DNA from 2 places in the Micromonospora sp. SYSU B005 genome. Region 2 is predicted to be linked to the other one. Evidence: riboswitches for the same ligand, from Rfam matches in the RefSeq annotation. Region 2 holds a riboswitch; the other holds the start of a gene.

Region 1 (10,396 bases), 270 kb from region 2:
TGGTCGGCGGATACGAGGGCCCGGCAGATGTCGTAGATGCCGGTGTTGCCGCTGTCCATGCCGTCGTTGTGCGCACGGTAGGTCCACCAGGCGTCCTGGTGGGTATAGCGGATGTTGGGTGCTGGCCCTCGGCGTCCCGAGCCGGTGCCGGGGTGAGTGACGCCGTAGTCGGCGAACTGGATGTCATGGTCCTTGAGCCGCTGCCAGAGGTCGAAGTCCCGCCTGCGGAGCGGGATGGCGGTGCCGGCTGGTACGTGGGAGATCGTGGCGGGCATCGCTCCGGCGGCGACGACGACCGCCTTCCAGGGGTGGCGTCCGGCCCACACGAGGTGTTTGCGAACGAGGGGCTCGGCTGTCGTGAGGTGCCGGTCGGATGCCACCTCGGCGACGTCGATGACGAGGGTGCAGTTCTCAGGTCGCAGTTCGGTGGCGGATAGGACGTGGCGCAGTCGTGCGTCGGTTTCGGCGTCGTCCGGTTCGGTGTGGTGGGCGGCGAGCCGGAGAACGCCACCGTAGGGCGCGGCGGCGTAACGGACGTCGGCCAGTTGTGCGGGGGTGTCGTTCAGGTGGGCGACGGGCAGCGCGGGGATCCCCCACGGGTGCAGGTCGTCGGCGATGTCGCGGAGTGGCCGGCGGGTGCCGGTGGTGGGCTCGGGGAGGTGGCGCACGTCGACGGCGATGGCCATGTCACGCGGGATGCTGTTCTGTGCGCGTTGATTGAAGGTGCATGCGTCGGTGATCGGACCGTGTTTGGAGGGTGGCAGGTCGAAGATCGGGAGGATGTGTGGTGCGAGTTCGTCGGGGACGTGGCTGACGGCTTGGAGCTCGGCTTGGCGTCCTTTGAGGATCGGGTGGTAGCCCGTCATTCGCATCGCCCCACACGATTTCGACGGCAGTCACTTACGTCGATATTCCACGTTCTGTGCCCAAACGACAACCGTACGTATCCAGAATGGGTCTGTCGGTGCGCTGCCGGGCTGGCAGGATCGGGCGGATGCGAATGGGTGCGGCGCGTGCGGTGGCGGTCGGGTGGGTGCGGGAGCGGATGCGTGCGGATCCGTCGATCGAGGGGGCGTTGTTCAGCGGGTCGACTGTGGGGTTGCCGGACGACGCGGTGCTGCCGGTGTGGTCGGACGTGGACGTGTTGCTGGTGCGCCGGGAGCCCGGTGTGAAGGTGGGCAAGTTTCTGCACCGGGGGGTGTTGCTTGAGGTCAGCACTGTCACGTGGGCGGAGTTGGGCGGCCCGGAGGATGTGCTGGGGTCGTGGGTGTTCGCGCCGATGTTCCGTACCGATGGGGTGATCGCGGATCCGTCGGTACGGCTGGCGGCGGTACGGGAGCGGGTGGCGGCGGGGTTCGCGGATCCGGTGTGGGTGCGGGCGCGGTGCGCCGGGGTGCGGCGGCGCATCGAGGCTGGTTTGCGGGCGGTCGACGCCGCACCGTCGACCGCGGAGCAGGTGCTGGCGTGGGTGTTTCCGACGTCGTTGCTGGCGGTGTGGCCGGCGGTGGCGGGGCTGGCGGATCCGACGGTGCGGCGGCGGTATGTGCGGGCGGAGCGGGTGTTGTCGCGGTTCGGGTTCGCGGATCGGTACGCGGGCCTGCTGGACACGCTCGACGGCGGCGGTGTGGGTGTGGACGCGGCGCGGGTGCGGGAGCATCTGGCCGGGTTGGCGGTGGTGTTCGACGAGGCGTCGCGGTTGCCGCGGGAGGGGTTCGCGTTCGGGGCGGATCTGGGTGCGGCGGGGCGTCCGGTGGTGTTCGACGGTGCGGCTGAGCTGATCGAGGCGGGGCGGCATCGGGAGGCGATGTTCTGGGTGCTGGTGACGTACGCGCGGTGTCATGTGGTTCTGGGTGCGGTGGCGCCGGAGCGGGAGCGGGCGTTCGGGGCGGTGCTGGCGGATCTGATGGTGGCGTCGGCGGCGGATCGGCGGCGGCGGGCGGACGGTCTGCTGGCGGCGTTGCCGGGGTGGCAGGCGGTGGTGGATGCGGTGGCGGCGGAGGCTGTGGCAGGCTGAGGGGGAACGCGACTGGCGGCACGGGGATGGGTGAACCATCGGGGAGCTCGTCGTGGGGGTCGACCGCCTGGGCCTCCGCGGGCGAGGTGTCGTATGTCTTCTGCGCGGTTGCTGCCGGGTGCCCCGGTGGCGGAGCGGGTGTTGTCGGAGGTCGCCGCGTCGGTGGCGGAGCTGCGTGCGGCGGGGGTGACGCCGGCGCTGGCGACGGTGCTGGTGGGTGACGACGACGCGAGCGCGGGTTATATCCGGATCAAGCAACGCCAGGCGGCCGACCTGGGTTTCGTGTCGCCGCACGTGCATCTGCCGGCGTCGGCGTCGCAGGTGGATCTGCACGCGGTGCTGGCGGATTTCAACTCGGACGCCACGGTGCACGGGGTGCTGGTGCAGTATCCGATTCCGGGTCATCTGGACTACGACCGGGCGTTGGCGGAGCTGGATCCGGACAAGGACGTGGACGGGATGCATCCGGTGAACATGGGCCGGCTGGCGTTGGGGTTGCCGGGTCCGTTGCCGTGTACGCCGGCGGGGATCGAGGCGTTGCTGGCGTTCCACGGTGTGCCGGTGGCGGGCCGGGAGGTGGTGATCCTGGGCCGGGGTGCGACGTTGGGGCGGCCGCTTGCGATGTTGCTGGCGCAGAAGCGGCCGACGGCGAACGCGGCGGTGACTGTGGTGCACACGGGTGTGGCGGACTGGCCGCGGTACACGCGGCGGGCGGAGATCCTGATCGCGGCGGCGGGGGTGCCGGGGATCGTGCAGCCGGAGCATGTGCGGCCGGGCGCGGTGGTGGTCGGTGGTGGGGTGCGGTACGAGGGACGGCGGTTGCTGCCGGACGTGGACGAGTCGTGTGCCGAGGTGGCGGGTGCGATCACGCCGCGTGTGGGCGGGGTGGGTCCGACGACGGTGGCGATGTTGTTCCGTAACGCGGTGGACGCGGCGCGGCGGCAGAGTGGGCTGGGTTGAGCGTCAGCCGAGGTCGACGACGAGGGGCCGGTGATCGGAGATGGTGGCCAGCGGTGTGTGGACGGCGGTGACGGGCGGGAGCCGGTCGAGGCCGTGGCGGTCGGCGAGGATGTGGTCGAGTTGGACGCGGGGTTGCCCGGCCGGGTAGGTGGGGCGCCTCGCGAGGGGCCGCCAGCGGGTGAGTGCGGCGGCGGGTCCGGCGGGCAGGTTGAGGTCGCCGAGCAGGACCCGGGGTGCGGGCAGGGTGCGCAGGACGCGGACGACGCGGCGTAGTTGCCAGACGTTCCAGCCGGGGACGAAGGACAGGTGGGTGGCGGCGACGGTGAGGGGGCCGTGGGGGGTGTCGAGGACGGCGGCGAGCACGACGCGGGGTTCGTCGCGGAGCAGGACGAGTCCGCCGCCGGGGCCGGGTGCGTAGATGGGTGAGCGCACGGGTGCGGCGCGCAGGCGGGTGACCTGCCAGGAGCGGACGGGGTGGCGGCTGATCAGGCCGATGCCGTAGAGGGGTTCGCCGTGGCCGTCGTCGTCGTGGGTGAGGGGGCGGAACTGTTCTCCGGGGGTGCCGACGACGGCGGCGGCGAAGCGGTGGTGGTCGGCGTGCAGGGCGCGGGCGGCCACGGCGGTGAGGTCGAGTTTGCCGCTGCGGGTCTGGTCGCGGTCGACTTCCTGGAGGGCGAGGACGTCGGCGTCGAGGTCGGTGACGGCGGCGGTGAGCCGGTCGGGGTCGACGAGCCCGTCGGTGAGGGATCGGCCGTGCAGCAGGTTGAAGGTGGCCAGGCGCACCTGGACACCCTACGTCGTCGTGGGAGTCTTGCCGGGTGCTGAAGCTGTTGTGCTGTTCGATGCTGGTGTTCGTGGCGGTGGGGTCGGTCGGGGTGTGGTTGCGGCGTCGCCGGGGGCGGTGAGGCTGGCCACAGGTGGCGTTGTCGCTGGTGGTGGCGTGGGCAGAATGCGGCGGTGGATGCCCTGTCGTTGACGACGTTGCTGACTGCTGCCCTTCTGGCCGGGTGGGTGGACGCGGTGGTGGGTGGCGGTGGTCTGTTGTTGTTGCCGGCGTTGCTGGTGGCGGCGCCGGGTGTGCCGGTGGCGACGGCGTTGGGCACGAACAAGCTGGCGGCGATCTTCGGTACGTCGACGGCGGCGGTGACGTACGCGCGGCGGACGAAGCTGGACTGGGCGGTGGCGGGTCCGGCGGCCGGGTTGGCGGTGCTGACGGCGGGGCTGGGTGCGGCGTTGGCGGGTGCGGTGCCGGGCAGCGCGTACCGGCCGGTGGTGCTCGTGGTGCTGGTGGCGGTGGCGGTGTTCGTGCTGGCGCGGCCGTCGCTGGGTGTGGTGGCGTCGCCGCGGCGGCGGACCCCTCGGCGGGTGGTGGTGGCGGTGGCGGTGGCCGGTCTGGGCATCGCCCTGTACGACGGGTTGATCGGGCCGGGTACGGGGACGTTCCTGGTGTTGGCGTTCACGGCGATTCTGGGTTCGGACTTCGTGCACGCCTCGGCGATGGCGAAGGTGGTCAACGCGGGCACGAATCTGGGTGCGCTCGTGGTGTTCGGGTTGACCGGGCACGTGTGGTGGGCGTTGGGTGCGGCGATGGCGGTGTGCAACGTGGTGGGGGCGGCGGTGGGCGCGCGGATGGCGTTGCGGCGGGGCGCCGGGTTCGTGCGGGTGGTGCTGCTGGTGGTGGTGCTGGCGCTGGTGGCCCGGCTGGGTTACGACCAGTGGATGGCGGGCTGATCGCGGTGGCGGTGCGGGCGGAGCACGACCGGGCGGTGCTGGCGGGTCTGCTGGGCCGGGATCCGGTGTTGCACGCGTACCAGTTGGGTGATCTGGACGACTTCTTCTGGCCGTACACGTCGTGGTTCCGGCGTGGCGACCAGGTGGTGTTGCTGTATCACGGGGTGGAGCTGCCGACGTTGCTGGCGTTCGCGGCGCCGGATCGGGTGCCGGACTTGGCGGGGTTGCTGGCGGAGGCGGCGCCGGTGTTGCCGGCGCGGATGTGGGCGCACCTGTCCCCCGGTCTGGAGGCGGCGGTGGGCCGCTGGTTCGTGGTGTCGGAGGCGGCGGCGCATCACCGGATGGCGTTGACGGATCCGGGGCGGCTGGCGGCGGTGCGGGCGGTGGGTGAGCCGTTGGGGCCGGCGGACGCGGCGGAGCTGGCCGGGTTGTACGCGGTGGCGTATCCGGGGAACTGGTTCGATCCGCGGATGCTGGACACGGGCCAGTACGTGGGGGTGCGGGAGCGTGGCCGGCTGGTGGCGGTGGCGGGGGTGCACGTGTTCTCGCCGCGCTGGCGGGTCGCGGCGCTGGGGAATGTGACGACGCATCCGGACGTGCGGGGTCGTGGTCTGGGTGCGGGTGTGGTGGCGGCGTTGTGCGCCCGGCTGCGCGCGTCGGTGGATCACGTGACGTTGAACGTGCGGGCGGACAACGCGGCGGCGGTGCGGCTGTACGAGCGGCTGGGGTTCTCCCGGGTGGCCGGGTTCACCGAGTGCGCGTTGACGTCAGCGGCTGCGACTGCGGCTGCGGCTGCGGCTGGGTGAGTCGAACCGGCCGGCGCGGATCTCGCGCAGGGCGCGGCGGCGGGTGTCGCCGCGCAGGGTGTCGACGTAGAGGCGTCCGCGCAGGTGGTCGGTCTCGTGTTGCAGGGCGCGGGCGAGGAAGCCGCTGCCGGTGACGGTGAGCGGTTCGCCGTGCTGGTCGTAGCCGTGGGCGGTGGCGTGCAGCGCGCGGGGGGTCGGGAAGTACAGGCCGGGGATGGACAGGCAGCCCTCCTCGTCGTCCTGGAGTTCGTCGGACAGCTCCAGCGTGGGGTTGATCATGTGGCCGCGGTGGCCGTCGGCGTCGTAGACGAACACCTGGGCGTTGACGCCGATCTGGGGTGCGGCGACGCCGGCGCGGCCGGGTGCGCCGAGCAGCGTGTCCATCAGGTCGGTGACGAGGGCGCGCAGTTCGGCGTCGAAGCTGGTGACGGGTTCGCTGGGGGTGCGCAGCACGGGGTCGCCGATGATCCGGATCGGGCGCATAGTCATGCCCGGAAGGCTATCCGTTGCTTACCGGTCCCGGGTGTCCGGCGGGGTGTCGAGGAGCCCGGTGTCGGCGATGCGGTCGCGCAGGGGGCGGCGGCGCAGGGCGTCGAGGACGGCGTACAGCTCGTCGGCCAGGGGCACCGGCAGTTCGGTGTCGAGGTGGCGCACGGCGGCGGTGGTGGCGGCCCATTCGGCTTCGACGGCGGGCAGCAGCGCGCGGGCGCGGTCGGTGAGGGTGACGATGCGGTGGCGGGCGTCGGCGCCGGGACGCAGGTCGACGAGGCCGGCGCGGCGCATCTGGGCGACGGTCTGGCTGGCGGCGGAGTGGGTGACGCCGACGCGGGTGGCGAGGTCGCGGATGGGCAGCGGGCCGTCGGCGACGAGCGCGCGCACGACTGGTGAGTAGCGGGGCCGGTAGTCGGTGAGGCCGAGCCGCTGGTGGACGGCGGCGACGTCGCCGTCGAGGACGTCCAGGACGTGGCGCAGCAGGGTGCCGAGGGCGTCGCGGTCGGGGGCGGTCACATCCACTAATGTAACAGTGCTGTTGTATCTGTTCCGGGGAGGCCACTGATGTATCCACCGATCGAGCCTTACGCCCACGGCATGCTGGATGCCGGGGACGGGCAGCGCGTGTACTGGGAGACGTGCGGCAATCCGGCCGGCCGGCCGGCCGGCGCTGGTGGTGCACGGCGGGCCGGGTTCGGGCGCGGGCACGTCCTGGCGGCGGCTGTTCGACCCGGCCGCGTACCGGATCGTGCTGTTCGACCAGCGTGGCTGCGGGCGCAGCACTCCCCCGGCGTCGGATCCGGCCACCGACCTGTCGGTGAACACCACGGCGCATCTGCTGGCCGACATGGAGGTGCTGCGCGCGCACCTGGGGATCGACAGGTGGCTGCTGTGCGGCGCGTCGTGGGGGTCGTCCCTCGCCCTGGCGTACGCGCAGCGGCACCCGGGTCGGGTGAGCGCGCTGGTGTTGTTCAGCGTGGTCGCCAACACGAACCGGGAGATCGAGTGGGTGACGCGGGACATGGGGCGGGTGTTCCCGCAGGAGTGGGCGCGGTTCCGTGACGGGGTGCCGGAGGCCGACCGTGACGGTGACCTGTCGGCGGCGTACGCGCGGCTGGTCGACGACCCGGACCCGGCGGTGCGGGACAAGGCGGCGCGGGACTGGTGCGACTGGGAGGACGTGCACGTGTCCCTCGCCGGCGGCTACGCGCCGAGCCCCCGGTACGCCGATCCGGTGTTCCGGTACGGGTTCACCCGGCTGGTGACCCACTACTTCGCCAACCGGGGTTTCCTGCCCGACGGGCAGCTGCTGCGCGACGCGGGCCGGCTGGCCGGCATCCCGGGGGTGCTGGTTCAGGGCCGGCTGGACGTCAGCGGCCCGCCGGACATCGCCTGGCAGCTGACCCGGGACTGGCCTGACGCTCGGCTGGAGATCGTGGAGTCCGGCGGCCACGGCGGCGGGCACGGCATCAGCGAGCGGGTCGTCGCCGCCCTCGACGAGTTCGCCGCCGGCTGAGCCGCCGCACGGCCGCCACCGCCCGCGTGGCCCGAGCCGCCGCGCACGGCCGCTACCGGCCCGCGGAGCCGCCGCGACAAGCCAGGCCGCCGCGAGAAGGCCGGGCCGCCGGCCCGTCAGCCGGCGAGCAGGGCGCGGATCGGGGCGGCCTTGGCGGCGGCCTCGGCGACCTCGGCGGCGGGGTCGCTGTCCCAGGTGATGCCTCCCCCGGCCCACAGGTGCAGCAGGTCCCCGTCGGCGGCGGCGGTGCGGATGGTCAGGCCCAGGTCGAGGCGGTCGGTGCCGACCCAGCCGAGCGCGCCCATGCTCGCGCCGCGCCCGACCGGCTCCAGCGCGCCGACCTGCGCCAGGGCGGCGTGTTTGGGCGCGCCGGTGACCGACCCGCCGGGGCACACCGCGCGCAGCAGGTCGGCCAGGCCGAGCCCGTCGGCGGGCGCCGCCGACACCGTCGACTCCGCCTGCCACAGGTCACACCAGCGGCGTACGGCGAACAGCTCGTCGACGCGCACCGACCCGGTGCGGGCGACCCGGGCCAGGTCGTTGCGTTCCAGGTCGACGATCATGACGTGTTCGGCGCGTTCCTTGGCCGAGGCGAGCAGGTCGCGGCGGCCGGCTGCGGTGGCCGGGCGGGTGCCCTTGATCGGGCGGGTGACCAGCCGGCCGTGTTCGACGGCGATGAGGGTCTCCGGGGAGGCGCAGCCGAGCGCCCAGCCGGGGCCGTGCAGGGTGCCGCCGTAGCGGGCGCCGGGTAGCGCGGCGAGGCGGGCCAGCGCGGGGCGCGGGTCGCCGGTGTAGCCGGCGGCGGCGTGGCCGACGATGTTGACCTGGTAGACGTCGCCGCGGGCGATGGCCTCGCGGACCGCGCCGACGGCGGCGGCGTGCGCAGCAGGGGTCCAGCTGTCCCGCCAGCCTCCGAGCCGCCACGGCGCGGGGGCCGGCGGCCGGGGTGCGGCCGGGCGGTCGGTGTGGTGGTAGACGACCACGACCAGGTCGGGCAGCGCCGGCGCGGGGCTGGGCGCGCCGGGCGACACGCCGATGGCGTACGCGCCGGCGGCGGCGGACAGGTACAGCGCGGCGCCGCACACTCCGGCGCCGGGGTCGTGCCGGCCGGGCCGGGTGAGGTCGCCGCGGTCGACGCCGTGTGCGGCGAGGAAGCGTTGTGCCAGGTCGGCGGGGTCGCCGCCGTCGCCGATCGACCAGTGCAGCCGGGCGGTCTCGACGAGCCGGCGGCGGCATCCGGGTGGGGCGCCGGGGGTATCGACCTCCACCTGTGGGAGCGCTTCCACGACGTCCGGGCCGTTACGGGTCATCCGTTCAGCCCATTCTGGGTGAACATGACGCATCCTTGCTCGTTGCCGCTCAGTTTTCCTTGGTACTGTGCGTCACTGGTCATGTGAACCATGACACAGTGCCCCCACAGTCCGGAGAACCCGATGTGTCAGCACCAGCCCACCTGCCCCTCCGCCGACGCGACCGACCGAGAGGCCGCCCGCGTCCTCGCCTGCTTCCCTGAGCAGGGCTGGAGCCTGCTCTGCAACGGTGTCATCGTCTTCGAGGACACCGGTGAGCTGCTCCCCGACGGGCGCACCATCGCCCCGCACCGGGGTCCGGCCCGCCACGCCCTCGTCGCCTGAGCGATCACGCAGCGTCAGTGAGCGTACGCGCCGGTCACGACCGTCCGGCGCACCGGCCGGGGCGGCGAGAGCCCACCGCCCCGGCGTCAGCCGCTCAGTCCTCGAACGCCTCCGGCGCGGGACACGAGCAGACCAGGTTCCGGTCGCCGTACGCGCCGTCGATGCGCCGCACCGGAGGCCAGTACCGGCCCGCCCGGTCCACACCCGCCGGGTAGGCGCCCACCGACCGCGGGTACGGGTGCGGCCACTCGTCGGCCGACACCATCGCCGCGGTGTGCGGCGCGTTTGACAGCGGGTTGTCCCCCGCCGGCCACTCCCCCGAGCCGACCTTGTCGATCTCCGCCCGGATCGCGATCATCGCGTCGCAGAAGCGGTCCAGCTCGGCCAGGTCCTCGCTCTCGGTCGGCTCCACCATCAGCGTCCCGGCCACCGGGAACGACATCGTCGGCGCGTGGAAGCCGTAGTCGATCAGCCGCTTCGCCACGTCGTCGACGCTCACGCCGGTGGCCTTGGTCAGCGGACGCAGGTCCAGGATGCACTCGTGCGCGACCAGGCCCTTGTTGCCGGCGTACAGCACCGGGAAGTGGTTGCGCAGCCGCGCCGCCACGTAGTTCGCCGCCAGGACCGCCACGCCGGTGGCGCGGGCCAGCCCGTCGGCGCCCATCATCCGCAGGTACGCCCACGGGATCGGCAGGATCCCCGCCGACCCGTGGTTGGCCGCCGAGATCGCCGGCCGCCCGTCGGCGCGCGCACCGAGCGGGTCACCGGGCAGGAACGGCGCCAGGTGCGAACGCACCGCCACCGGCCCGACGCCGGGTCCGCCGCCGCCGTGCGGGATGCAGAACGTCTTGTGCAGGTTCAGGTGCGACACGTCCGCCCCGAACCGGCCCGGCTTGGCGAATCCGACAAGCGCGTTGAGGTTCGCGCCGTCGACGTACACCTGACCGCCCGCGTCGTGGACCTTCGCGCACAGCTGGGCGATGCCGGTCTCGTACACGCCGTGCGTCGACGGATACGTCACCATGATCGCGGCGAGCGCGTCCCGGTGCTTGTCGATCTTCGCGTCGAGGTCGACCAGGTCGACGTTGCCGTCGGCGTCGCAGCCGACCACCACCACGCGCATGCCGGCCATGACGGCGGACGCGGCGTTGGTGCCGTGCGCCGACGACGGGATCAGGCACACGTCGCGGTGGCCCTCGCCGCGCTCCCGGTGGTAGCCGCGGATCGCCAGCAGCCCGGCCAG
Region 2 (10,396 bases):
CGCTGGCTGGCCGGGCTGCCGGAGCCGAGGCGGCCGGACGTGGCGGTGGTGTCGCCGTACCTGCGGGCGGTGCGCACGGCCGAGCTGGCGCTCGGCGGCACCGGGATCCCGGCGAGCGTCGACGAGCGGCTGCGCGACCGGGAGCTGGGCGTCCTCGACGGGCTCACCGGCCACGGCGTGACCCGGCGCTACCCGGAGGAGGCGCAGCGGCGTACCCGGCTCGGCAAGTTCTACTACCGCCCGCCCGGCGGCGAGTCCTGGACCGACGTGGCGCTGCGGCTGCGGGCGCTGCTCGGCGACCTGCGCCGCGACCACGAGGGGGGCCGGGTGCTGCTGTTCGGCCACGACGCGCTGGTCTTCCTGCTGCGCTACCTGGTGGAGGGGCTCACCGAGGCGGAGCTGATGGCGCTGACCCGCGAGCACGTGATCGCCAACTGCTCGGTCACCGCCTGGCACGCCGACGACGCCGGCCGGCTCGTGCCGGAGGTGTTCAACGACGTCGCCCACCTGCACCGGCAGGGGGCGAAGCCCACCAGGGAGGACGAGGTCAATGCCGAGCCGGTCTGACGTGATCACCCCCGCGCTGCTGCGGGACTGGGCGCTGCCGGTGCCCACCGGCGGCAAGGAGGCGCGCGGCACCGTGCTGGTGGTCGGCGGCTCCCGGTTCACCCCCGGCGCGGTGCTGCTGGCCGGGGTGGCAGCGCTGCGGGCCGGCGCCGGAGTGCTCCAGCTCGCCGCGGCCGAGTCGACTGCGGCGTCGCTGAGCATCCAGGTGCCCGAGGCGCTCGTGATCGGCCTGCCGGAGACCGGCGACGGCGCGGTCCGCGGCGACCCGGGCGACCTGCTCCGCGGCCTGGTCACGGAGGCCGACGTGGTGGCGGTCGGACCCGGCCTGACGGACATCGAGGCCACCGGGGAGCTGCTGCGCCTGGTCCTGGACGCGGCCGGCCGGGAGACCGCGCTGGTGCTCGACGCGTACGCGCTCGGCGCGCTCAGCCACGCGCCGGAGCTGCTGGCCGGGTCCGGCCGCAAGGCGGTGCTCACTCCCAACCTGACCGAGGCGCGGCACCTGCTGGGCCGTGATCCGGGCGACGACCTGGACGCCGAGGCGGTGGAACTGGCCGGCCGGTACGACGCGGTCGTCTCGCTGTACGGGCACATCGCGACGCCGGACGGCCGGGCCTGGCGGGAGGAGAGCGGGGACGCCGGGCTGGGCACCTCGGGCAGCGGCGACGTGCGGGCCGGGCTGCTCGCGGGTCTGCTCTCCCGGGGCGCCGACCCGGCGCAGGCGGCCTGCTGGGCGGCGTTCGCGCACGCGGTGAGCGGGCAGCGGCTGGTCCCCCGGTACGGGCGGATCGGCTTCCTCGCCCGGGAACTGCTCGACGAGATCCCCTACACGATCGCCACCGTCTGACGATCCACTTCACCGGGCTTGCGGCACGTGTAACACGCCGGGAGGCGGTGGCGCTGGTCCGGGCGAGGCCGGTACTTCGCCGTGCCTCCGCCCGGACCGCAGCCCGCTCAGGGGTGCGGTCCACCCGCACGAACCCCTGGGAGTCTGTGTGAACAACCTCCGTCGCAAGACACTCGCCGCGGCGTCGGCAGTGACGCTCGGCGCCGGGCTCGCCCTCGTCGGCGCCACGGCACCGGCCGCGGCCGTCGGACCGGAAACCTCTTACATCGTGCTCGCCCCGCAGGGCAACAGCACCGCCAAGGCCGCCGCCCGCGTGGCGGCCGCCGACGGCACCGTGGTGGCCGCGTACGACAAGATCGGTGTGCTCGTCGTGCGCTCGTCCGCCCCGGACTTCGCCACCCGGGTGGCGGGCGCCGGCGTCGAGTCGGTCGCCTCCACCGCCGGCCTGGGCACCGCCCTGGACGAGGGCGAGACGGTCGAGGTGCCGGCCGCCGCCGTCGCCGCGGCCACCGGCGACCCGACCGCCGAGCCGCTCTACAACCTGCAGTGGGACATGCCCCAGATCCGCGTCCCGCAGGCGCACGCCGTGACCGGCGGCAGCCCGTCGGTCGTGGTGGGTGTGCTGGACAGCGGCATCTCCAGCAGCCACCCGGACCTGGCGACCCAGATCGCCAAGGACAAGAGCGCCTCCTGTGTGGGCGGCGTACCGAACACCGCCGAGACCGCGTGGAACCCCACCACCAGCGACCACGGCACCCACGTGGCCGGCACCATCGCCGCCGCCGTCAACGGCGTCGGTGTCACCGGTGTCGCGCCGGGCGTGAAGGTCGCCGCCGTCAAGGTGGTTAACGACGACGGCTACATCTTCCCGGAGGCGGCCGTCTGCGGGTTCATGTGGGCCGCCGAGCACGGCATGCAGCTGACCAACAACAGCTACTACATCGACCCGTGGGAGCTGAACTGCCGCAACGACGCGCGTCAGCGCCCGGTGTGGAAGGCCGTGCAGCGGGCCCTGCGCTACTCGCAGTCCCAGGGCGTGCTGCACGTCGCGTCGGCAGGTAACTCGAACTACGACCTGGCCCACAAGATCACCGACACCGGCAGCCCGAACAACGGCACCCCGGAGGAGCGCGAGAACCTCACCAACGCCTGCCTCGACCTGCCGGCCGAGGCGCCGGGCGTGGTGACCGTCGCGGCCGTCGGCCCGACCGGGGAGAAGAGCTACTACTCCTCGTACGGCCAGGGCGTGATCGACGTGACCGCGCCGGGCGGCGACACCCGGTTCCGGACCCAGGGCGCCCGCTCGACGTCCGCCGACGGCATCCTGTCCACCACCTTCAACACCGCCACCCGCACCAACGGGTGGGGCTACAAGCAGGGCACCTCGATGTCCAGCCCGCACGCCACCGGCGTCGCGGCGCTGGCGCTGTCCGCGCACCCGGGCATGACCCCGGGCCAGCTGGCCTCGTTCCTGGAGCGCACGGCGGTCGCGAAGTCCTGCCCGTCGGGCGTCTACAACCCGGTTCCGCTGATCCCGGCGGGCCCGAACGCGTACGACGCGACCTGCTCCGGCGGGAACCGCAACGGGTTCTACGGCGCCGGCGTCGTGGACGCGTACAACGCGGTGAAGTAACCGGTATCCGCGTGGACCGGGCCCGGCGATCACGCCGGGCCCGGTCTGTTTGTCCTGGTGGGGCGCCGGGTAGGGGGGCACCGTCAGCCGACCTAGGAGGTAACCGGTGTCCACCGATGCGATCGTCCTGCTCAAGGAGGACCACAAGGAGATCCGCCGCCTGTTCAAGGCCTTCCAGGAGGCCGAGGAGGGACCGGCGAGCAAGCGCGGGAAGATCGTCGGGCAGATCCTCGAAGCCCTCACGGTGCACACCTACCTCGAGAACGAGGTGATGTACCCGGAGGTCCGCGAGCTGGTGCCCGACGTCGAGGACGACGTCCTGGAGTCGTACGAGGAGCACCACGTCGCGGACGTGCTCTGCTTCGAGCTGTTCACGATGGACGCCGGCGACGAGCGGTACAACGCCAAGACGACGGTGCTGATCGAGAACGTGCTGCACCACATCGAGGAGGAGGAGCAGGAGTGGTTCCCGAAGGTCCGCGAGGCGCTCGGCCGTAACCAGCTCCAGGAGATCGGCCAGCGGATGCTCGACCTGCGCCCCAAGGCGCCGAAGACGCCGACCGCCCCGAAGGCGCTGAAGAAGTCCCTCGATGCCGTGGTCGCCTGAGACCGGCACCGCGACGCGAGCGGGACCGCCCCTCCCTCGGGGCGATCCCGTTCGCGTCGCGGGGTTCAGTCGCCGGGACGGGCGGCCCAACCTCGCAGGTCCCGGCCGGGCCGGTAGGATCGGCACGGGCCGTGACTGGCGCGTGGAGATGGAGCACCATCGGGGAGCGGCCTCGTCATGAGGACGCATGCCGAGCGCCTGGGCCTTCCGCACGTCACCTGGAGGTCGCATGTCGCGCAACGCCGAGTCCACCGCCTTCCGCAGCGCGCTGGAGGTCGTCCGCGGCGTCGAGCCGCGCGTGGCCGACGCCATCGCCGCGGAACTGGCCGACCAGCGCGAGTCGCTCAAGCTCATCGCCAGCGAGAACTACGCGTCCCCGGCGACGCTGCTGGCGATGGGCAACTGGTTCAGCGACAAGTACGCCGAGGGCACGGTCGGGCGCCGGTTCTACGCCGGCTGCCAGAACGTCGACACCGTCGAGGCGCTCGCCGCCGAGCACGCCCGGGAGCTGTTCGGCGCGTCCCACGCGTACGTGCAGCCGCACTCGGGCATCGACGCCAACCTGGTCGCGTTCTGGGCGATCCTGGCCGACCGGGTCGAGTCCCCCGCGCTGCGCAAGGCGCAGGCTCGGCAGGTGAACGACCTGACCGAGGCGGACTGGTTCGCGCTGCGCCGTGAGCTGGGCAACCAGCGGATGCTGGGCATGTCGCTTGACGCCGGCGGGCACCTCACCCACGGTTTCCGGCCGAACATCTCCGGCAAGATGTTCGACCAGCGCAGCTACGGCACCGACCCGGCCACCGGCCTGATCGACTACGACCGGGTGGCCGAGGCGGCCCGCGAGTTCAAGCCGCTGATCCTGGTCGCCGGTTACTCCGCGTACCCGCGGAAGGTCAACTTCCGGATCATGCGGGAGATCGCCGACTCGGTCGGCGCCACCTTCATGGTCGACATGGCCCACTTCGCCGGGCTGGTCGCCGGCAAGGTGTTCACCGGCGACTTCGACCCGGTGCCGCACGCGCACATCGTCACCACCACCACGCACAAGTCGCTGCGCGGCCCGCGCGGCGGCATGGTGCTCTGCGGGCCGGAGCTGGCCGACCAGGTCGACCGGGGCTGCCCGATGGTGCTCGGCGGGCCGCTGCCGCACGTGATGGCCGCCAAGGCGGTCGCGCTGGCCGAGGCGCGCCGCCCCGAATTCGCCGACTACGCCCAGCGGATCGTGGACAACGCGCAGGCGCTCGCCGACGGGCTGCTGCGCCGGGGCGCGACGCTTGTCACCGGCGGCACCGACAACCACCTGGTGCTCATCGACGTGTCCGGGTACGGCCTGACCGGCCGGCAGGCCGAGCAGGCGCTGCTGGACTCGGGCATCGTCACCAACCGCAACTCGGTGCCGCAGGACCCGAACGGCGCGTGGTACACCTCCGGCATCCGCATCGGCACCCCGGCGCTCACCACCCGCGGCCTCGGCGCAGCCGAGATGGACGCCACCGCCGAGCTGATCCACACCGTGCTCAGCAAGACCACGCCCGGCACCGGCCCGGACGGCGCCCCGTCGAAGGCGAAGTACGTGCTGGACCCGGCCGTCGCCGAGTCCGTCGGCAAGCAGGCCGCCGACCTGCTCACGCCGTTCCCGCTCTACCCCGCCGTGGACCTGACCTGACCTGACCTGATATGACGGCGGCGCCCCGGGAGAACGAGTCTCCCGGGGCGCCGGTGTGAACGGGTCAGCGCAGCGGGCGCTTCAGGTGGTAGCGGTGGACCTCGGTGCTGCCCTGCACGTTGTTCACGTCCTCGGCGGCGGAGACCAGTTCCCAGCCCTCCCGGCCGACCCGGTTGAGGTGCGCGATCGCGGTGTCGCCGTACGCGGTCACGTCGGTGCGTGACCCGTCCGGGCCGTACCACACGAACGAGACGTGGAAATTGCGACCCTGACCCTGATACCGACGAACGAGCAACGCGTACTCCCAGGCAACCATTCGTCCATTATCAACAGACGAAACGGCGTCAGGAAACACGCACGGTGCCGGAACCCTGACACTCCGGTATCGCACCACCGGTCATGGCGTCCGTGACCAGCGCGGCCAGCCGGTCCAGGCCCACATCGATCGACTCCGGTGTGACGGCGCTCACCGACAGCCGCAGCGCGTTCACCGGTGTGCCCGCGTCGTAGAAGTGCGCCATCGGCGTCCAGAGCACGCCGTACTCGCGCGCCGAACGGTGCAGCAGCGCGTCGTCGACAGCGAACGGCACGCTCACCACCACGAAGAACCCGCCCGCCGGCACCGTCCAGGTGACCGGCCCGCCGGCCGGGAAGCGCCGGGCCAGGCCGTCGGCGAGGTGGCGCAGGTTACGGGCGTACGCGGCCCGCTCCCTGGTGTTCGCGGCCACCAGCGAGCAGTCGTGCGCCAGCAGCGCGCCGCCGATCACCGCCTGGCTGATCGGCGACGTGTTCACCGTGACCATGCTCTTGATCTTCGCGAGGTGGTCGGCGAACGGAACCACGGTGCCGTCCGCCTCCCCCACCCGCTGATCGGCGACCACGTAGCCGACCCGGGCGCCGGGCAGGACGGTCTTGGCGAACGAGCCGAGGTAGACCACCCGGCGCGCGGTGTCAAGCGCCTTGAGCGTGGGCCGCCGGTCGGTGCCGTCGGCCGGGAACAGGCCGTACGGGTTGTCCTCGATCAGCAGCAGGTCCTCCTCGGCGGCCAGGTCCAGCAGCCGCCGCCGCTGCGCGGTGTCCATGCTGACGCCGGACGGGTTGGCGAAGTCGGGCATCACGTAGCAGCCCCGGGGCCGCAGCCCCTCCGCGCGGGCCCGGCGCACCCCGGCGCGCAGGTCGGCCAGGTCGACGCCGTCCGGCCCGCCGGTCACCGGGAGCACCGGCAGGTCGACCAGGCGGGCCGCGCCGGTGAGCCCGACGTACGTGGGCGCGACAGCGAACAGCACGTCGGCCGGGCCGGTCCGCAGGGCGCGCAGCACCAGGAACATCGCCTCCTGGCAGCCGACCGTCACCACCATCGACTCCGGGTCGACGGTGAGCCCCTCGTCCACGGCGAGGTGCCGGGCGATCAGGTGGTGCACGACGCCCTTGGTGCGCCCGTATTGCAACAGGGTCCGGTCCACGCCGGCCCGGTCCAGCCCGACGTCCTCGGCCAGATACCGGCGGAAGCGGTCCAGGTGCGTGTGCAGCACCGCGGAGTCGAAGAACTCCTCGTACGGCCGCCCGGCCGCCAGCGACACCGCGTCCGGGTAGTGCTGCGCCACCTCGTTGAGGAAGTTCATCGAGTTCAGCGCCGGGTCGCCGACGCTGCCGTGCAGCGCCGAGACGGCCAGGTCGACGGGTTCCACGTCAGCCTCCGATCCGGGTATGCAGCCGCCGGGCCGAGGCCGGGTCGGGGCAGCCGCTGAGGATGAGGGCGTCACGCAGTTCCGCCGCGAGCAGCGCCAGTGCCGCCTCGGCGCCGGCCCGGCCGCCCGCCGCGAGCGCCCAGAGCAGCGGCCGGCCCAGCAGCACGCCGTCCGCGCCGAGCGCCAGCGCGCGCAGCACGTCGACACCGCCGCGGACGCCGCTGTCCAGCAGCACCACGCACCGCTCGTCGACCGCCTCGACCACCTCGGGCAGCACGGCCGCGCTGGCCGGGGCGGCGTCGAGCTGCCGTCCGCCGTGGTTGGAGACCACCACGGCGTCGACGCCGGCGTCCGCCGCGCGGACCGCGTCGCGCGGGTCCAGGATGCCCTTGACGAGCAACGGCACCCGGGTACGCTCCCGCAACCACTCCAGGTCCGCCCAGCTCAGCGCCGGGGCGAACACCGCGCCGGTGTGCACCGCCACCGCCGAGACGCCGGGGGTGCCCTGGTGCGCCAGGTCGTCCCGGCCGCCGGGCAGGTTCGCGGCGGTGACGTGCGGCGGCAGCGCGAACCCGTTGCGGGCGTCGCGCAGGCGCCGCCCGAGCACCGGCACGTCCACAGTCACCATCACCGCCGCGCAGCCGGCCGCCTCCGCCCGGTCGAGCAGGTCGGCCACCAGCGCCCGGTCGCGCAGCCAGTAGAGCTGGAACCACACCGTCGCGCCGGTCGCCGCGATCTCCTCGATCGGCGTGCTGGACAGCGTGCTCGCCACGTACGGCACGCCCGCCGCCCGGGCCGCCGCCGCGAGCGCCGGCTCGCCGTCGGGGTGCAGCAGCCGCTGGTACGCCATCGGCGCGACAGCCACCGGCAACGCGGCCCGGCCGCCGGGCAGCGCCGCCTCGGTGGACGGGTCGTCCACCCCGGCCAGCATCCGGGGCAGCACCGCCACCCGGTCCAGCGCGGCCCGGTTCGCGGCCAGGGCGGTCTCGGTGCCGCTGCCGCCGTCGACGAAGTCCCACACGTCGGCCGGCAGGACCGCCCGGGCGAGCGCGGCGAACTCGGCCAGGCTGGCCGGCGGCACGAACCCGTCCGCCGGGTCAGCCATGGTCGGCACCCGTCGCCGCCCGGGCGTGCGCCGGGTCGAGCCCGAAGGCGCGGCGCAGGAAGGCGGCGGCACGTTCCTGGGCCTGCCGTCCGGCGTCGAACACGCCGGGCATGGCGAAGAACCCGTGCACCATGCCCGGGTAGTCGTCCGTCTCGGTGGGCACGCCGGACTCGCGCAGCCGCTCGGCGTACCGCAGGCCCTCGTCGCGCAGCGGATCGTGCCCGGCGGTGACCACGAACGCCGGCGGCAGGCCGGACAGGTCCTCGGCGAGCAGCGGCGACGCGAGCGGGTGGGCGGCGTCGCCGGGGTCGGTGAGGTAGTGGCCGCGGTACCAGCCGACCGAGTGCCTGTTGAACAGCATCGGGTCCTCGTCGTCGCCCGGCCGGTGCCCGGGCCGCTGGTCGGTGTTCGGGTAGACGAGCAGCTGGGCGGCGAGCCGGGGACCGCCGTCGGCGCGGGCCAGCAGCGTGACCGCGGCGGCCAGGTTCCCGCCCGCGCTGTCCCCGCCCACCGCCAGCCGGTCGGCGTCGACGCGGAACTCGGCGGCGTGCGCGGCGAGGTGCCGCAACGCGGCGTGGCAGTCCTCCACCGCCGCCGGGAACGGATGCTCCGGGGCGAGCCGGTAGCCGACGGTCACGGTCTGGACGGCGGCCAGGTTGACCAGCCGCCGGCAGATCCCGTCGGCCGTGTCGACGCTGCCGAGCGTCCAGCCGCCACCGAAGTAGTAGACGAGCGTGGGCAGCGGACCGTCGCCGTCCGGCCGGTGGATCCGCACCGGCAGCGGCCCGGCCGGGCCGGGCACCGTCGTGTCGCGTACCTCGGCGACCGGCTCGACCGCGCCGGACCCGGCGCGGATCGCGGCGAGGTCGGCGGCGCGGGCCTGCGCGAGGGTCTGGGTGTAGAGCGGCGCGGTGCCGGCGGCGGCGCGCGCGGCCCGCCACGCGACCACCTGCGGATCGAGTGTCATCCGGCCTCCCCGGTGGTGACGAAGAGTTTGTCGATTCCACGCAGGAACAGGCTCCCGCTGTACGTGTAGGGCTGGGTGACGGCGAGCCGGGGAAAGCGCGCGAACAGGCGCGGCAGCGCCAAGCGGCCCTCCAGCCGGGACACCGCCGAGCCGAGGCAGAAGTGCAGCCCGACGCCGAAGGCCAGCGACGGCGGGCCGGCGCGGCGCGGGTCGAAGCGGTCCGGGTCGGGGAACCTCGCCGGGTCACGGTTGGCGGCGGCGATCAGCAGCAGCACGTTGTCGTCGCGGCTGACCGGCACGCCGCCGAGGTCGGCGCCGGCGGGCGCGGATCGGGCCAGGAAGTGCACCGGGCTCTCCATCCGCAGCACCTCCTCGACGCAGCCGCGTGCCAGTTCGTCGTCGCCTGGTAGCGCGGCGGTGACATCCGGGTGGTCCAGCAGCAGCGGCAGGCCGTTGCTGAACATGTAGACGGTGGTGACGAAGCTGGCGTTGAACAGCACGATCAGGTTGCTGATCAACTCCTCCTCGGTGAGGTCCACGCCGCCCGCGTCGAGCACCTCGACCAGCCCGCTGATCAGGTCGTGACCGGGCGTGCGGCGGCGGTGGGCGATCAGGTCCCGGTAGTAGACGCGCAGCTCCTCGGCGGCCTGGTTGGCCCGGGCCAGCCGCTCCGGCGTCTTGCCGGAGACGTCCATGTACTCGTCGATCCAGTCGACCCGCTGCCGGTACCAGGTCAGGTCGGCCGCGGGCAGGCCGATGAACTCGGCCATCACCAGCGCCGGGACCGGGTACGCGAAGTCGGCCACGAAGTCAACCTCGTGCCCGTCCGCGCCCGCCTCGGCCAGGTGGTCCAGGCGTTCGGCGACGATCCGCTCGATCACCGGTTCCAGCGCGCCGAGGCGGCGCGGGGTGAACGTCTTGGCGAACACCGCGCGCATCCGGGTGTGGTCCGGCGGGTTGACGAACATCATCGAGGTGAGGAACGTGCGCAGGATCTCCTGCTCCTCCCAGCCGGGCGGGAAGCCCTTGTACCAGCCGGGATCGCGCAGGATCTGGTCCACCACGTCGTATCCGCCGGCGACCGCGCTCACGGTGCTGTGCTCGGCCCGGGCCGGTACGGCGTTTATCGGCCCGTGCTCGTGCAGGGCCGCGTAGAAGGGATAGGGGTTCTGCCGGCCCTGTTCGCTGTAGAGGCCGGTCAGGATCTCGCTGACGTCCACTGTCTGTTCCTCCCCAGGAAAACGGTGGCGGGGGCGGCGTCGTGTCGACCGCCGCCCCCGCCCGGTGTCACAGTCCGAGCAGCTTCAGTGGTACGG

What was found. A riboswitch is a leader RNA that binds a small molecule or an ion and turns the genes downstream of it on or off. The one in region 2 is predicted to bind ZMP and ZTP.
Region 1: linked by a shared signal. The riboswitch ahead of SM452_RS08130 (bifunctional 5,10-methylenetetrahydrofolate dehydrogenase/5,10-methenyltetrahydrofolate cyclohydrolase) and the one ahead of SM452_RS06785 (glycine hydroxymethyltransferase) in region 2 are both predicted to bind ZMP and ZTP.

Annotation. Positions count from the first base shown of each region.
Region 1 covers NZ_JAXCFU010000002.1:603,651-614,046, reverse strand. Annotated here, with positions in the region: gene SM452_RS08140 (beta family protein) at 1-866, opposite strand, end outside; gene SM452_RS08135 (hypothetical protein) at 995-2,014, shown strand; ZMP/ZTP riboswitch at 2,013-2,094, shown strand; gene SM452_RS08130 (bifunctional 5,10-methylenetetrahydrofolate dehydrogenase/5,10-methenyltetrahydrofolate cyclohydrolase) at 2,108-2,974, shown strand; gene SM452_RS08125 (endonuclease/exonuclease/phosphatase family protein) at 2,978-3,757, opposite strand; gene SM452_RS08120 (sulfite exporter TauE/SafE family protein) at 3,932-4,705, shown strand; gene SM452_RS08115 (GNAT family N-acetyltransferase) at 4,690-5,511, shown strand; gene def (peptide deformylase) at 5,473-6,000, opposite strand; gene SM452_RS08105 (MarR family winged helix-turn-helix transcriptional regulator) at 6,022-6,519, opposite strand; partial or broken gene pip (prolyl aminopeptidase) at 6,568-7,519, shown strand; gene SM452_RS08095 (chorismate-binding protein) at 7,636-8,829, opposite strand; gene SM452_RS08090 (DUF5999 family protein) at 8,953-9,153, shown strand; gene gcvP (aminomethyl-transferring glycine dehydrogenase) at 9,248-10,396, opposite strand, start outside.
Region 2 covers NZ_JAXCFU010000002.1:330,648-341,043, reverse strand. Annotated here, with positions in the region: gene SM452_RS06805 (histidine phosphatase family protein) at 1-567, shown strand, start outside; gene SM452_RS06800 (NAD(P)H-hydrate dehydratase) at 551-1,414, shown strand; gene SM452_RS06795 (S8 family peptidase) at 1,563-3,047, shown strand; gene SM452_RS06790 (hemerythrin domain-containing protein) at 3,154-3,654, shown strand; ZMP/ZTP riboswitch at 3,776-3,865, shown strand; gene SM452_RS06785 (glycine hydroxymethyltransferase) at 3,884-5,320, shown strand; gene SM452_RS06780 (hypothetical protein) at 5,385-5,636, opposite strand; gene SM452_RS06775 (aminotransferase-like domain-containing protein) at 5,665-7,008, opposite strand; gene SM452_RS06770 (alpha-hydroxy acid oxidase) at 7,010-8,113, opposite strand; gene SM452_RS06765 (alpha/beta hydrolase) at 8,106-9,080, opposite strand; gene SM452_RS06760 (cytochrome P450) at 9,077-10,300, opposite strand; gene SM452_RS06755 (SGNH/GDSL hydrolase family protein) at 10,368-10,396, opposite strand, start outside.